Regions from separate parts of the Streptomyces sp. NPDC032126 genome, predicted to be linked through region 2. Evidence: riboswitches for the same ligand, from Rfam matches in the RefSeq annotation. Region 2 holds a riboswitch; the other holds the start of a gene.
What was found. Region 2 has a riboswitch for glycine ahead of gcvP (aminomethyl-transferring glycine dehydrogenase). Riboswitches for the same ligand answer to the same signal wherever they lie in the genome.
Positions count from the first base shown of each region.

Region 1: another riboswitch for glycine. It lies ahead of gcvT (glycine cleavage system aminomethyltransferase GcvT); the one in region 2 lies ahead of gcvP (aminomethyl-transferring glycine dehydrogenase).

Region 1 covers NZ_JBVIMA010000004.1:438,782-446,356, forward strand. The annotation lists gene ACZ5NW_RS18375 (MOSC domain-containing protein) at 1-112, opposite strand, end outside; gene ACZ5NW_RS18380 (L-serine ammonia-lyase) at 129-1,496, opposite strand; gene glyA (serine hydroxymethyltransferase) at 1,556-2,818, opposite strand; gene gcvH (glycine cleavage system protein GcvH) at 2,827-3,204, opposite strand; gene gcvT (glycine cleavage system aminomethyltransferase GcvT) at 3,314-4,432, opposite strand; glycine riboswitch at 4,469-4,580, opposite strand; glycine riboswitch at 4,581-4,678, opposite strand; gene ACZ5NW_RS18400 (AAA family ATPase) at 4,869-5,582, shown strand; gene ACZ5NW_RS18405 (enhanced serine sensitivity protein SseB) at 5,633-6,424, shown strand; gene ACZ5NW_RS18410 (enhanced serine sensitivity protein SseB C-terminal domain-containing protein) at 6,502-7,293, shown strand.
Region 2 covers NZ_JBVIMA010000010.1:274,793-282,367, forward strand. The annotation lists gene ACZ5NW_RS32550 (APC family permease) at 1-590, shown strand, start outside; gene gcvP (aminomethyl-transferring glycine dehydrogenase) at 721-3,606, opposite strand; glycine riboswitch at 3,783-3,878, opposite strand; gene ACZ5NW_RS32560 (PRC-barrel domain-containing protein) at 3,993-4,370, shown strand; partial or broken gene ACZ5NW_RS32565 (DNA polymerase IV) at 4,286-5,887, opposite strand; gene ACZ5NW_RS32570 (MerR family transcriptional regulator) at 5,955-6,638, opposite strand; gene ACZ5NW_RS32575 (bifunctional nuclease family protein) at 6,902-7,375, opposite strand; gene ftsR (transcriptional regulator FtsR) at 7,456-7,575, opposite strand, start outside.

The sequences.
Region 1 (7,575 bases), on a different contig from region 2:
CATGCACGTCCCCCTCGACCCCGAGCCCCACCAGAAGCGTGACACTCTCCCGATTGGCCTTGCTGAAGGAATAACTGCCGCTGCTGCTGACCGCGGTGACTGTGCTTTCCATGCAGGTCAGCCTACGGTCAGCACTCGATGATGTTGACCGCCAGGCCGCCGCGGGCCGTCTCCTTGTACTTGACGCTCATGTCCGCGCCCGTGTCCTTCATGGTCTTGATGACCTTGTCCAGGGACACCTTGTGGGAGCCGTCGCCGCGCATCGCCATGCGGGCCGCCGTGACCGCCTTCACCGCGGCCATGCCGTTGCGTTCGATGCAGGGGATCTGGACCAGGCCGCCCACCGGATCGCAGGTGAGGCCGAGGTTGTGTTCCATGCCGATCTCGGCCGCGTTCTCCACCTGCTCCGGGCTGCCGCCCAGCACCTCCGCCAGCGCGCCCGCCGCCATCGAGCAGGCCGAGCCGACCTCGCCCTGGCAGCCGACCTCCGCGCCGGAGATGGAGGCGTTCTCCTTGAAGAGCATGCCGATCGCGCCGGCGGCGAGCAGGAAGCGGACGATCCCGTCCTCGTCCGCGCCGGGGATGAAGTTCATGTAGTAGTGCAGCACCGCCGGGATGATGCCGGCCGCGCCGTTCGTCGGGGCGGTCACCACGCGGCCGCCCGCCGCGTTCTCCTCGTTCACCGCCATCGCGTAGAGCGTGATCCACTCCATGGAGTGGGCCAACGGGTCGCCCTCGGCCCGGAGTTGACGGGCCGTCACCGCAGCGCGGCGGCGCACGCGCAGACCGCCCGGCAGGATGCCCTCCCGCGACATGCCCCGCTCCACACACGCCCGCATCACCCGCCAGATCTCCAGCAGCCCGGCGCGGATCTCCTCCTCGGTGCGCCAGGCCCGCTCGTTCTCCAGCATCAGCGAGGAGATCGACAGGCCGGTCTCCTTCGTCAGGCGCAGCAGCTCGTCGCCCGTGCGGAAGGGGTACTTCAGCACCGTGTCGTCCAGCTTGATCCGGTCCGCGCCGACGGCGTCCTCGTCGACGACGAACCCGCCGCCCACCGAGTAGTACGTCTTCGACAGCAGCTCCGCGCCCGACGCGTCGTACGCCCACAGCGTCATGCCGTTCGCGTGGTACGGCAGCGCCTTGCGGCGGTGCAGGACCATGTCGTCGTCGAAGGAGAACGCGATCTCGTGCTCGCCCAGCAGCCGCAGCCGGCCCTGCTCCTTGATCGCCGAGACCCGGTCGTCCGCCCCCTCCACGTCGACCGTGCGGGGAGAGGCGCCTTCGAGCCCCAGCAGCACCGCCTTCGGAGTGCCGTGGCCGTGGCCGGTCGCGCCCAGGGAGCCGTAGAGCTCGGAGCGGACCGAGGCGACGGAGGGCAGCAGGCCCTCGTTGCGCAGACGGCGGGCGAACATACGGGCCGCACGCATCGGGCCGACCGTGTGGGAGCTCGACGGGCCGATGCCGATCGAGAACAGGTCGAAGACCGAGATGGCCACGGGAACTCCTTCAAAAAGGGTGGGGGCACACGTCGTCGGGTGCCCCCACCGGGTAACTGCTACTTGCTCAGGCCGGGGTACAGCGGGTGCTTGTCGGCCAGCGCCGTGACCCTGGCCTTCAGCGCCTCGACGTCGTACGACGGCTTCAGCGCCTCCGCGATCACATCCGCGACCTCGGCGAAGTCCTCGGCCGTGAAGCCGCGGGTCGCCAGCGCCGGCGTACCGATCCGCAGGCCCGACGTCACCATCGGGGGACGCGGGTCGTTCGGGACGGCGTTGCGGTTGACCGTGATGCCGACCTCGTGCAGACGGTCCTCGGCCTGCTGGCCGTCCAGCTCGGACGCGCGCAGGTCGACCAGGATCAGATGCACGTCCGTACCGCCGGACAGCACGTTGATCCCCGCCTCACGGGCGTCGGGGGCGGTGAGCCGCTCGGCGAGGATGCGCGCACCCTCCACCGTACGACGCTGGCGCTCCTTGAACTCCTCGGAGGCCGCGACCTTGAAGGACACCGCCTTCGCCGCGATCACGTGCTCCAGGGGACCGCCCTGGAAGCCCGGGAAGACGGACGAATTCAGCTTCTTCGCGAAATCCTTCTTCGCGAGGATGATCCCGCCGCGCGGGCCGCCCAGGGTCTTGTGGGTGGTGGAGGTCACCACGTCCGCGTACGGGACCGGGTTGGCGTGCAGACCGGCCGCGACCAGGCCCGCGAAGTGCGCCATGTCGACCCACAGGTACGCCTCGACCTCGTCGGCGATCCGGCGGAACTCCGCGAAGTCCAGCTCCCTCGGGTACGCCGACCAGCCGGCGATGATCACCTTCGGGCGGTGCTCCTTGGCGAGCCGCTCCACCTCGGCCATGTCCACGAGACCCGAGTCGTCCACGTGGTACGCGACCACGTCGAACTGCTTGCCCGAGAAGTTCAGCCGCATGCCGTGGGTCAGATGACCGCCGTGCGCCAGGTCCAGGCCCAGGATGGTGTCGCCGGGCTGGGCCAGCGCGAACAGGGCCGCCTGGTTGGCGGAGGCACCGGAGTGGGGCTGCACATTGGCGTACTCGGCGCCGAACAGCTCCTTGATCCGGTCGATCGCGATCTGCTCGGTGACGTCGACGTGCTCGCAGCCGCCGTAGTAGCGGCGGCCCGGGTAGCCCTCGGCGTACTTGTTGGTCAGGACCGAGCCCTGGGCCTCCATGACCGCCAGCGGAGCGAAGTTCTCCGAGGCGATCATCTCCAGGGTCGACTGCTGGCGGACCAGCTCGGCGTCGACCGCGGCGGCGACCTCGGGGTCGAGCTCGTGCAGGGGCGTGTTCAGGACGGACATACGTCTCCTCAGCCGGCGGAAAAGGCGGTGTACTCGTCGGCGGAGAGCAGCTCGGCCGGCTCCTCCGTCACGCGTACCTTGAACAGCCAGCCGCCCTCGAACGGGGCGGAGTTCACCAGCGACGGGTCGTTGACGACGTCCTCGTTGACCTCGGTGACCTCACCGGTCACCGGGGAGTACAGGTCGCTGACCGACTTGGTCGACTCCAGCTCGCCGCAGGACTCGCCCGCGGTCACCGTGGCACCGACCTCCGGGAGCTGGACGAAGACGACATCGCCGAGCGCGTTGGCCGCGTGCTCCGTGATGCCGACCGCCGACACGCCGTTCTCGGCGGCCGACAGCCACTCGTGCTCCTTGCTGTAGCGCAGCTGCTGGGGGTTGCTCATGGCCTGAATTCTCCTGTACGCGGGGTGGTGCTGATGAATGGGGGACTGCTGGAAGCGGGGGTGAGCAGCGCGAATGTGCGCAGCGTCACGTGCCGGCCGCTTCGACTGTCTACTTCTGGCGCTTGTAGAAGGGCAGCGCCACGACCTCGTACGGCTCGTGGCTGCCCCGGATGTCCACGCCGACGCCCGGCGTGCCCGGCGCCGCGTGGGCGGCGTCCACGTACGCCATCGCGATCGGCTTGCCCAGGGTGGGGGAGGGGGCGCCGGAGGTGACCTCGCCGATCACCTCGCCGCCCGCGACCACCGCGTACCCGGCGCGCGGGACCCGGCGGCCCTCGGCGACCAGGCCGACCAGGACGCGCGGCGCGGCCGCGGCGGCCCGCTCGGCCGCCTCCTGGAGCGCCTCGCGCCCCACGAAGTCGCCCTCCTTCTCGAACTTCACCACCCGGCCGAGCCCGGCGTCGAAGGGCGTCAGCGCGGTCGTGAGCTCATGCCCGTACAGCGGCATGCCCGCCTCCAGGCGCAGCGTGTCACGGCAGGACAGGCCGCAGGGCACCAGGCCGACGCCCTCGCCCGCCTTGGTCAGCGCCTGCCACAGCTCGACCGCGTGCTCCGGCTTCACGAACAGCTCGAAGCCGTCCTCGCCGGTGTAGCCGGTGCGGGCGATCAGCGCCGGGACCCCGGCGACCGTGCCCGGCAGCCCCGCGTAGTACTTCAGGCCGTCGAGGTCGGCGTCGGTGAGGGACTTCAGGATGCCGGGGGACTCCGGGCCCTGGACGGCGATCAGCGCGTACGCGTCCCGGTCGTCGCGCACCTCGGCGTCGAAGCCGGAGACCCGCTCGGTCAGGGCGTCCAGCACCACCTGGGCGTTGGAGGCGTTGGCCACGACCATGTACTCGGTCTCGGCGAGCCGGTAGACGATCAGGTCGTCCAGGATGCCGCCGTCGGCCCGGCAGATCATGGTGTAGCGGGCGCGGCCCACACCGACGGAGGCGATGTTGCCGACCAGCGCGAAGTTCAGGAAGGCGGCCGCGTCGGCGCCGGTCACGGTGATCTCGCCCATGTGGGAGAGGTCGAAGAGCCCGGCCTTCGTGCGCACGGCGTTGTGCTCGTCGCGCTCGGAGCCGTAGCGCAGGGGCATGTCCCAGCCGGCGAAGTCGGTCATCGTCGCACCCAGCGAGCGATGCAGGGCATCGAGCGCGGTGTGACGGAGTTCGGTACTGCTCATCGGACGGTCGTCTCCCAGGATCACGGGCGAGGTAGTTCCTCCCCATCTGTCATCGGAACCTGAGAGGTTCGCCATGACCACGAGACGTGGCCCTGGCTTGCACCTTGGGTGGGGCCACCGCAGACGGCGGCCCGCTTTTCAGATGTGCCTCGCCCGCGCGGTAACGGGGCCTGAGAGATTCAAGGGAGGGACTTGCTCCTTCGGCGCCCCAGCGAACGTGGCTGGGGACTCTCCCGCGCGGATTCAAACGGCCGGTATGCAGTTGGCGCGCCCATCATTGCACGCCGCCCCCGCCTCGCGGCAGGCCCGCCCGGCCGTCCCTTTTTGTGACCGGCCTGTGGCGGTACGCGCACGAAAACACGAGGCGATCGGCATTACCTTCTCTTTACGCTCGATGGGGAGGTCACCCACCTGACCTCAGGGGAGGACGATCACGGTGAACAGGACCACGGCGTACGCGACCACCTCGGGCATCGCGCTGCCCGAGCAGCCCACGGCCCCCGCCCTGGAGTGCCGCGGGGTCGTCCGCGACCTGCGCGACCGCTCGGGCCGCGGCCCGCACGCCCTCCTCTTCGGGCCCGACGACCTCGTCGTCGTCACCGGCCTGCCCGGCAGCGGCAAGTCCACCCTCATGCGCCGTACGGTCTCCGGCCCGCGCGTCGACTCCCAGGACACCCGCGACCGCTGGGACGCCCGCGCCCCCCGCCTCCTGCCGTACGCCGTCTACCGCCCCCTGGTCCGCCTCGCCCACTACGCGGGCCTGCGCCGTGCCCTGCGCGCCGGCGAGGGCGTCGTCGTCCACGACTGCGGCACCCAGCGCTGGGTCCGCGCCTGGCTGGCCCGCGAGGCCCGCCGCCGGGGCGGCCGGCTCCATCTGCTCCTGCTCGACGTCAGCGCGGACACCGCCCGCGAGGGCCAGCGCGAACGCGGCCGGGGAGTCTCCCGCTACGCCTTCCTGCGCCACCGCCGGGCCGCCGCACGCCTGCTGCGCGCGGTCGAGTCGGGCCGCCTCCCCGACGGCAGCGGCTCGGCGGTCCTGCTGGACCGCGCCGCGGCGGACGCCCTCACCCGCATCGCCTTCACGGGCCGGCCGCACGACCCCGCCCGCGCCGCCGTCGCGCCCCGACCGCGCGACCCGCTCACCCGCTAGCCTTCTGAGCCACAGCAGCAGAGCGGTTCCCAGCAGGCGGTAGACAGATCATGGACTTTCCGACGAACCTTCCCGCGGACTTTCCGGCCCCGGCCCACCCCCACGCCCACGGCGGCTGGCCCGGCAATGAGCTGGAGGAGGTGCTCTCCGCGTCCCTGGGCGTCCCCGGTGCCGGCGGGCGGATCGTCGAGGTCCTCGGCCGCAGCTTCGTCTGGGTGCCGCTGCCCAACGGCGGCGGCCCGCACAGCGCCCCGCTCGACCTGCCCACCCTGGAGATCGACGGGCAGGCGTACGTCCCGGTCTTCAGCTCCGAGGAGCAGTTCCGCCAGGTCGTCGGCGCGCACATGTCGTACACGATCGCCCCGGCGGTCGAGTTCGCGCGCGGGCTGCCCCCACAGGTCGGCATCGCGGTCAACCCCGACGGCACGGTCGGCATCCCGCTGCCGCCGCCCGCGGTCGCCGAGCTGGCCCGGTCGGGCCGCACCCCGCTGGACGGCCCCGCGACCGGCGGCCGCGTCCGCCTCTTCGAACCGGACTGGCAGGACGACCCGGTGGACTTCTTCGCGGCCGCCTCGGCCGAGTTCGAGGCCACCGGCGTGGTCCTCACGGCCCGCCGCTGCCTGGCCGCGATCGAGACGGCGCCCCCGGTGATGTTCGTGGGCGTGGAACTCGCCCACTGGGAGGGCGACGTGCGCACCGTCCCGCTGGACGCCCTCGGCCGCGCCCTGGGCCAGGTGCCCGTGGGCTGGGACGTGAACCTGATCCTGCTGGACATGTCCGAGGACCCGGTGGCCCAGTGGATGAGGGAAAAGGTACGGCCCTTCTACACCCGCGTGCGCTGAACCACGGAAGGGGCGCGGGGCTGCGGGGCGCTTAAGCTGTTGAACCGACGGAGTCCTACGCGAAGGGGCGGTAAAACGTGAGCGCGAGCGGCACTGCCGCGGCCGGCCAGGTCGAGCACATGCTGCGCCAAGTCACGCCCGGGCGTTACGACGCCTACGAGGCGTTGCTCCGCGCACTCGCCACCCCTTCCACCGGCCAGATCTGGATGCTCCTGTGGCACGGCCAGGCCGGCTCCCCGGACGCCCAGTACGGAAACATGGAGGTCGACGGCCACGGCTACGCCCCGTGCGTCACCTCCGCCCAGGAGCTCTCGGCGAGCGGCTGGAACCGGTCGTACGAGGTGGTGGACGGCCTGGACGTGGCCCGCACCCTCTACCCGGACCACTACGGCCTCTGGCTCAACCCGCACGCCCCCGGCGGCGGCCTCGGCATCCCCTGGCCCGATCTGCGCCGCATCGCGACCGGCCTGGACCGCCAGCCCGCCGGCCCGCTGCGCCTGTCGGAACCGGCGATCGAGATTCCGCAGTTCTACGCGCTGCTCGCGCAGAACGCCCACCGCACCCCGGCGGTCCGCTCGCTGCGCCGCGCCTGGGTGCAGCCGGCGCTCGGCGCGCCGTACCTGGCGATCGGCCTCGACGTCTACGACACCTCCCCTCCGGCCGTGGACGCGGTGCGGGCGATGATGCAGCAGTCGATCGGGGCCGTCCCCGACGGGCTGCCGGTGTCGACGGTCGCGATGACCGACGAGTACGACCCGGTCGTGATGTGGATGCGGGCCACGGCCCGCCCTTTCTACGACCGTGAGGCCCACGCGGCCCCCGCGCAGGCCCCGGCGGCCGGCGGATACGGCTATCCACGCCCTTATTGATCTGGCAAGTCCTGGGAATTCCGGGCCTCTTCGCCCTCCATACCCATTAATCGGAAGGTGAAGAGGCGAGTGGCCCTGTCTTTCCAAGATCTCAAGGTACTTTGCCCCGTGGGCAGTTGACCTCGCGTGTCCGACCCCTGTGACGCTCCGTCCGGATAACGGAAACCCGCAGACAGGATCACGGTTACGCATCCATTCATCGACAAGTCTGGCACCCGTTCGCCCAAGCGTTGAAGACTCCCGCTCCAGGGGTGTTCGTCACGGTGTTCGCCCCTGCGTACG
Region 2 (7,575 bases):
TCGAGCGCCCCGACGGTGTGAAGATCGGCGCCTGCTTCATCGCCGGCATCATCCTGATCTCCCTGCTGTCGCGGCTGCTGCGGGCCTTCGAGCTGCGCGTGACCAGCATGACGCTGGACGACATGGCCGAGCGGTTCGTCCGGGACATGGCCAGCCGAAAGATACGTTTCATCGCCAATGAGCCCGACCGGCGGGACAAGGCGGAGTACCGCGACAAGATCGAGCAGATCCGGGCGGACAACGACCTCCCGGAGCAGGAGGACTTCATCTTCGTCGAGGTGACGGTCACCGACCCGTCCGACTTCGAGGCCGGCCTGACCGTGCGCGGCGAGGTCATGCACAACCGCTACCGCGTGCTGACCCTGGAGTCCTCCTCCATCCCCAACGCCCTGGCGGCCCTGCTCCTCCACGTCCGCGACACGACGAACTGCATCCCGCACATCTACTTCGAGTGGACCGAGGGCAGCCCCTTCGCCAACTTCCTGCGCTTCTTCCTCTTCGGTCAGGGCGAGGTGGCCCCGGTGACCCGGGAGGTCCTCCGCGAGGCGGAACCGGACCGCGCGAGGCGCCCGCGGGTCCACACGGGCTGAGCGGCTTGGACGCGCCGGCCAGTCCACGCTGACGCCCGTGCCCGGCCATGCGAAGGGCCCCCGACTCCACGAGGGAGACGGGGGCCCTTCAGCCGTTCCGGACGCCGACCCGGCGCTCAGGACCGGGCACTCAGTCCTGGTACGCGTCCAGCGGCGGGCAGGAGCACACCAGGTTGCGGTCACCGAACGCCTGGTCGATCCGGCGCACCGGCGGCCAGTACTTGTCGGCGACGGACACACCGGCCGGGAAGACGGCCTCCTCACGCGAGTAGGCGTGCTCCCACGCCCCGCCCAGCGCACCGGCGGTGTGCGGCGCGTTGTGCAGCGGGTTGTCCTCGGCCGGCCACTCGCCCGCGCCGACCTTCTCGATCTCCGCACGGATGGCGATCATCGCATCGCAGAATCGATCCAGCTCGCCCAGGTCCTCGGACTCGGTCGGCTCGATCATCAGCGTGCCGGCCACCGGGAAGGACATCGTCGGCGCGTGGAAGCCGTAGTCGATCAGCCGCTTGGCGACGTCGTCCACGGTCACACCGGTCGCCTTGGTCAGCGGCCGCAGGTCGATGATGCACTCGTGCGCCACCAGCCCGCCCGGGCCCGTGTAGAGCACCGGGTAGTGCGGCTCCAGCCGCTTGGCGATGTAGTTGGCGGACAGCACGGCCACCTGCGTGGCCCGCTTCAGCCCCTCGCCGCCCATGAGCCGCACGTACGCCCAGGAGATCGGCAGGATGCCCGCCGAGCCCCACGGGGCGGCGGAGATCGGGCCCACACCCGTCTCCGGCCCGGCCGCCGGCTGCATCGGGTGGTTCGGCAGGTACGGCGCGAGGTGCGCGCGCACCGCCACCGGACCGACGCCCGGGCCGCCGCCGCCGTGCGGGATGCAGAACGTCTTGTGCAGGTTCAGGTGCGAGACGTCGCCGCCGAAGTGCCCCGGCTTGGCCAGACCCACCAGCGCGTTCAGGTTGGCGCCGTCGACGTACACCTGCCCGCCCGCCTCGTGCACCTGGGCGCAGATGTCGGCGACGTGCTCCTCGAACACGCCGTGCGTCGAGGGGTAGGTGATCATCAGCACCGCGAGCTCGTCCCGGTGCTGCTCGATCTTCGCCCGCAGGTCCTCGACATCGATCTCGCCGTCCTCGGCGGTCTTCACGACGACGACCTTCATCCCCGCCATGACGGCGCTGGCCGCGTTGGTGCCGTGCGCGGACGACGGGATGAGGCACACGGTCCGCTGCTCGTCCCCGTTGGCCCGGTGGTACCCGCGCACGGCGAGCAGACCGGCCAGCTCGCCCTGCGACCCGGCGTTCGGCTGCAGCGACACCTTGTCGTACCCGGTCACCTCGGCGAGCCGCTCCTCCAGCTCACGGATGAGCGTGAGGTAGCCCGCGGCCTGCTCCTCGGGCGCGAAGGGGTGCAGCTGCCCGAACTCCGGCCAGGTCACCGGCTCCATCTCGGTGGTCGCGTTGAGCTTCATGGTGCAGGAGCCCAGCGGGATCATGCCGCGGTCGAGCGCGTAGTCGCGGTCGGCGAGCCGGCGCAGGTAGCGCAGCATCGCGGTCTCGGAGCGGTGCTGGTGGAAGACGGGGTGGGTCAGGAAGTCGTCGGAGCGCAGCAGCGCCTCCGGCAGCGTGTCCTCCGCCTCCGCGTCCAGCGCCGCCACGTCGCCGTCGACCCCGAACGCCGTCCATACGGCGGTCAGCTGGGCCCGCGTGGTGGTCTCGTCCACGGCGAGGGAGACGTGGTCGGCGTCGACCAGGCGCAGGTTGACGCCGTTCGCGCGCGCCGCGGCCACGACCTCGGCGGCCCGCCCCTCGACCCGCGCGGTGAGCGTGTCGAAGTAACCGCCGTGCACCACGTCGACTCCGCCGCGGGTGAGGCCGGCGGCGAGGATCGTGGCGTAGCGGTGGGTCCGCCAGGCGATGCTCCGCAGGCCCTCGGGCCCGTGGTAGACGGCGTACATGCCGGCCATGACGGCGAGCAGCACCTGCGCCGTACAGATGTTGCTGGTCGCCTTCTCCCGCCGGATGTGCTGCTCACGCGTCTGCAGCGCCAGCCGGTACGCCCTGTTGCCGTCCGCGTCCACGGACACGCCCACGAGCCGCCCGGGCAGGCTGCGCGCGAACTTCTCGTGCACCGCCATGTAGCCCGCGTGCGGTCCACCGAAGCCCATCGGAACACCGAAGCGCTGCGTCGTGCCGACCGCGATGTCCGCGCCCAGCTCACCGGGGGACTTCAGCAGGGTCAGCGCGAGCAGGTCGGCGGCGACGGTGACGAGGGCGCCCAGGGCGTGTGCCTGGTCGATGAGCGGCTTGATGTCGCGTACGGCCCCGGAGGCGCCCGGGTACTGGACGAGCACGCCGTTGATCTCACGTGCGGCGATGTCGGCCGGGATCCCCTCGCTGAGGTCGGCGACGACGACCTCGACACCGGTCGGCTCCGCGCGGGTCTCGATCACGGCGATGGTCTGCGGCAGGGCGTCCGCGTCGACCAGGAACAGGCCCTTCTTGTTCTTGCCCATGCGCCGGGAGAGAGCCATGGCCTCGGCCGCGGCCGTGCCCTCGTCGAGCAGCGACGCACCGGACGTCGGCAGTCCGGTGAGGTCGGCGACCATGGTCTGGAAGTTCAGGAGGGCCTCAAGGCGGCCCTGGGAGATCTCGGGCTGGTACGGCGTGTAGGCCGTGTACCAGGCCGGGTTCTCCATCACGTTGCGCAGGATGACGGGCGGGGTGAAGGTGCCGTAGTACCCGAGGCCGATCATCGAGCCCAGCACCTGGTTGCGGTCGGCGAGGGAGCGCAGCTCGGCCAGGACCTCGGCCTCGGTGCGGGCGCCCGGCAGCTTCAGGGCCTCGGCGTTCTTGATCACATCCGGCACCGCGGCGGCGGTCAGCTCGTCGAGCGAGCCGTACCCGATGTGGGCGAGCATCTTGGCCCGCGCCTCCTGGTCGGGCCCGATGTGGCGCTGCTCGAAGGGAATGCCCTGTTCGAGCTCGGAGAGCGGAATGCGGTGGGCGGTCATTGCGGAGGCCTCCTGGTCTGACGCGACCTTCGAGGGGCACCTCGGCACGGGTGCCCCGACGGCCTCCCCCTCTGTCATCTCAACCTGAGAGCTTCACCGGGCCGCCCGAGAGCGCCCGGTTTTCACCGTCGGTGAGAGCGGAAGCCGTCGACACCCGCTCTGCTTTCCAGAGTGACCTCGTCCGTGCGGTACGTGAGCCTGAGAGATTCCGGGGAGGATTTGCTCCTTCGGCGCCTCCGACGATGTCCGGAGGACTCTCCCGCACGGGGTCAGCAGCCAAAAGCCAGCCTACCAGCGAGGTCAACGAGGCAGCCTTCGAGTGGCCGCCCGGCCGAATGTGCTCTTTTGTAGTGCTTACGGATGAGTTGCGACCAAGTGGAGGGACCGTGCAGACCGATATCGATCCGCGCAACCTGATCGGCCGCAAGGCGTTCGACCGCAGCGGCACCAAGATCGGCACCATCGACGAGGTGTACCTCGACGACGCGACCGGTGTGCCGGAGTGGGCGGCCATACGCACCGGCCTGTTCAGCAGGGACGCCTTCGTCCCCCTGGAGCCCAGCGAGCTGATCGAGGGCACCCTCCACGTCCCCTTCGACCGGGCCCTGATCAAGGACGCCCCGGACTTCGGAGTGGGCCGCCACCTCTCCCCGGAACAGGAACTCCAGCTCTACCACCACTACGGCCTCGACACAGCCGCCCCACCCCCGCTCCCGGACCACGACTTCGGCAACTTGGCAGGCACAGAGGACGCCGACGCCTGACTCGCACGCCGACGTAGCTGCGGGTCATCGTGCCGCTGGGGCGGCACGGGTGGGCGCAGCGGCACCCCGCGGCGCCGGGCTGCGCAGCCCCCGCCCACTCCCACCCCGCTCACACCTCAGCCCCCGTCCACCGAAACCCCCGCCCTCCCCACCACCAACGGCAACGGATCAGCCGGCTCCAACGCGGGATCATCGGCCCAGAACGTCCGCACCCGCCCCGGCTCCACATCCTGCGGCGTCTCGAACCGCACCGTCACCCTCCCCAGCCCACTCCCCTGCACCCACCCATGCCCGTACTCGGCATGCCGCACATCGTGCCCCGGCCGCCACAACCGCTCCGCAGCCCCCGACACCCCCGCCTCCTCCACACCTTCCTCCGCGGCCACCTCGCCCCTCGACTCCTCCGCCTCATCCATCTCCGCAGCCTCCGCGGCCCCAGCCGCTTCCGCCACCTGCGCGAACAGGTCCTCCTGGGTGAAGTCGGCGAGCCCCGAGACCCCCACCCCGAGCAACCGCACCCCACCGGTCGTGTCCACGGAGTCCAGCAGCCGCAGGGCCGCCTCCCGCACCACCGCGGGATCGTCCGTGGGCCCCCGCAACGTCTCGGACCGGGTCAGCGTGGAGAAGTCGTACCGCCGCACCTTGAGCACGATCGTCCGCCCCGACAGCCCGGCCCCCCGCAGCCGCCGCACACAGCGGTCGGCCAGCCGCTGCACCTCCAGCCCCACCCGTACCCGGTCGTGGATGTCCACGTCATACGTGTCCTCGACCGACACCGACTTCGTCTCCCGCTCGGCGACCACCGGCCGGTCGTCCCGTGCCAGCGCCATCGCGTACAGCCCGTGCCCGTGCGCCTTGCCCAGCAGCCGTACCAGCTCGTCCTCGCCGGCCTCGACGATCTCGTCGACCGTGGTGATCCCGGCCCGCCGCAGATGATCGCCGGTCGCGGGCCCCACCCCGGGCAGCGTCCGCACCGACATCGGCCCGAGGAGCGCCCGCTCGGTGCCCGGCTCGATCAGCACCAGTCCGTCCGGCTTGGCCTGCTCCGATGCGATCTTCGCGAGCATCTTGGACGCGGCCAGCCCCACCGACCCCGTGAGCCCGGTGACGGCCCTGATGTCGGCACGCAGCTGCACCCCCACCAGCCGCGCGGACTCGCCGTCCCAGGCCACGCCGCCGGCCTCCAGGTCCACGAACGCCTCGTCCAGGCTCAGCGGCTCCACCAGCGGCGACAGCTCCGCCAGCAGCCCCATCACCTGGTGGCTGATGGACCGGTAGAGCGATCCGCGGGGCCACAGATACGCCGCGTTCGGCGCCAGCCGGCGTGCCTGGGCCATGGGCATCGCCGAGTGGACCCCGAAGACGCGTGCCTCGTACGACGCGGTGGCGACCACCCCGCGCGGTCCGATGCCGCCCACGACGACGGCCTTCCCACGCAGGCTCGGCTTGGACGCCTGCTCCACCGAGGCGAAGAAGGCATCCATGTCGAGATGCAGGATCGTGGGCGCGTTTCTCACATCTCCGATGCTGCACCACACCACTGACAATGCGACCGGCCGCAAGGCCGCCGCAGGACCGGCTGCGTCAGACCGCCCGGTTGCGCCGCCGTGCCAGCTCGTCCGCCGGGTTGTGCCCGACGAGGGTCTCACCCGTGTCCACGCGCTCCCCGTGCAGCTGTGACAGCGCGCTCTCCACGTCCCGCCACACGACGCCCACGGCGATCCCGAAGATGCCCTGTCCGCCCTGGAGCAGCGCGTGGACCTCGTCCGGCGAGGTGCACTCGTAGACGGTGGCGCCGTCGCTCATCAGCGTCATGCGTTCGAGGTCGCTGAAGCCCCGCTCCCGCAGATGCTGCACGGCGGTGCGGATGTTCTGCAGCGACACCCCGGTGTCCAGGAACCGCTTGACGATCTTCAGGACGACGACGTCCCGGAAGCTGTACAGCCGCTGCGTCCCGGACCCGTAGGCGGGCCGCACGCTCGGCTCGACGAGCCCGGTGCGGGCCCAGTAGTCCAGTTGCCGGTAGGTGATGCCGGCGGCCGCACAGGCCGTCGGGCCGCGATAGCCGATCTGCTCGGACGCCATGGGCGCCGCCCCTCCGCTGCTCGGCACGGCCGAGGGCCGCTGCGGGGCGGGATCGGCCGCGTCACCGTGCTGGGGGTCGCCCCAACTCGAACGAAGTCGAGAGCTCGTGGGAGGGTACGGACCGCTTCCCCCGAACCCGCGTCCGGGGGCACCCCCAGCCGTACCGTCGCCGCTGCTTCTCACGCCGACCTCCGTCCTTGACCTGCCTTCTCGACGGTAGGCAGTCACCAGGGGCGCGTCAACGATCGCCACACTCGGCACGCCGAGTGATAATCACCCTAGGAGTGGTTTCCCGTACCCCACCGCGGGGAAAGGCTAGCCGAATGCGCTGAGCGTGAGCCGCAGGACGCTCTCACTGGCCGCTGGCAATCGCCGGAAACCCCGTCGTCACACACCGTACGCCCCGACGGGCACTGGGTCGCCCCTGTCCCGCGCGACCCGCCCGGTTACTGGTTGCTGGTGCCGAAGTCCTCGGGCGAGATCTGGTCGAGGAACTCGCGGAACTTCTCCACCTCGTCCTCCTGCTCGTCCGGGATCGCGATGCCCGCGTCGTCGAGCACCGTGTCACTGCCGTAGATCGGCGTCCCGGTGCGCAGGGCCAGCGCTATGGCATCGGACGGCCGGGCGCTCACCTCGACGCCGCTGGCGAAGACCAGCTCCGCGTAGAAGACGCCCTCACGCAGGTCCGTGATGCGCACTTCGGTCAGCTCCTGACCGACGGCCTCCAGCACGTCCTTGAACAGGTCGTGGGTCAGCGGTCGTGCGGGCGCCATGCCCTGCTGGGCGAAGGCGATCGCCGTCGCCTCCCCGGGCCCGATCCAGATGGGGAGGTAGCGGTCGCCTCCCACTTCACGCAGGAGCACGATCGGTTGGTTGGAGGGCATTTCGACCCGAACACCTACGACATCGAGCTCATTCACACAGCAACCCTAGGCCGTGTCCGAGACGTTTGGGTAGTCGGGCCGGGAACGGGTGGCCGATCCGCCCAGGGCGAACGGCCTCAGGGCAGCCGCACACCCAGCGCGGTCTGCACCAGCGCCGCGTGCAGCCGGACCGTGAGCCCGGCCAGCTCCTTCGTACGGGCCTCGGCGTGGGCCCTGGTCTGCGGATTGCGGTGACG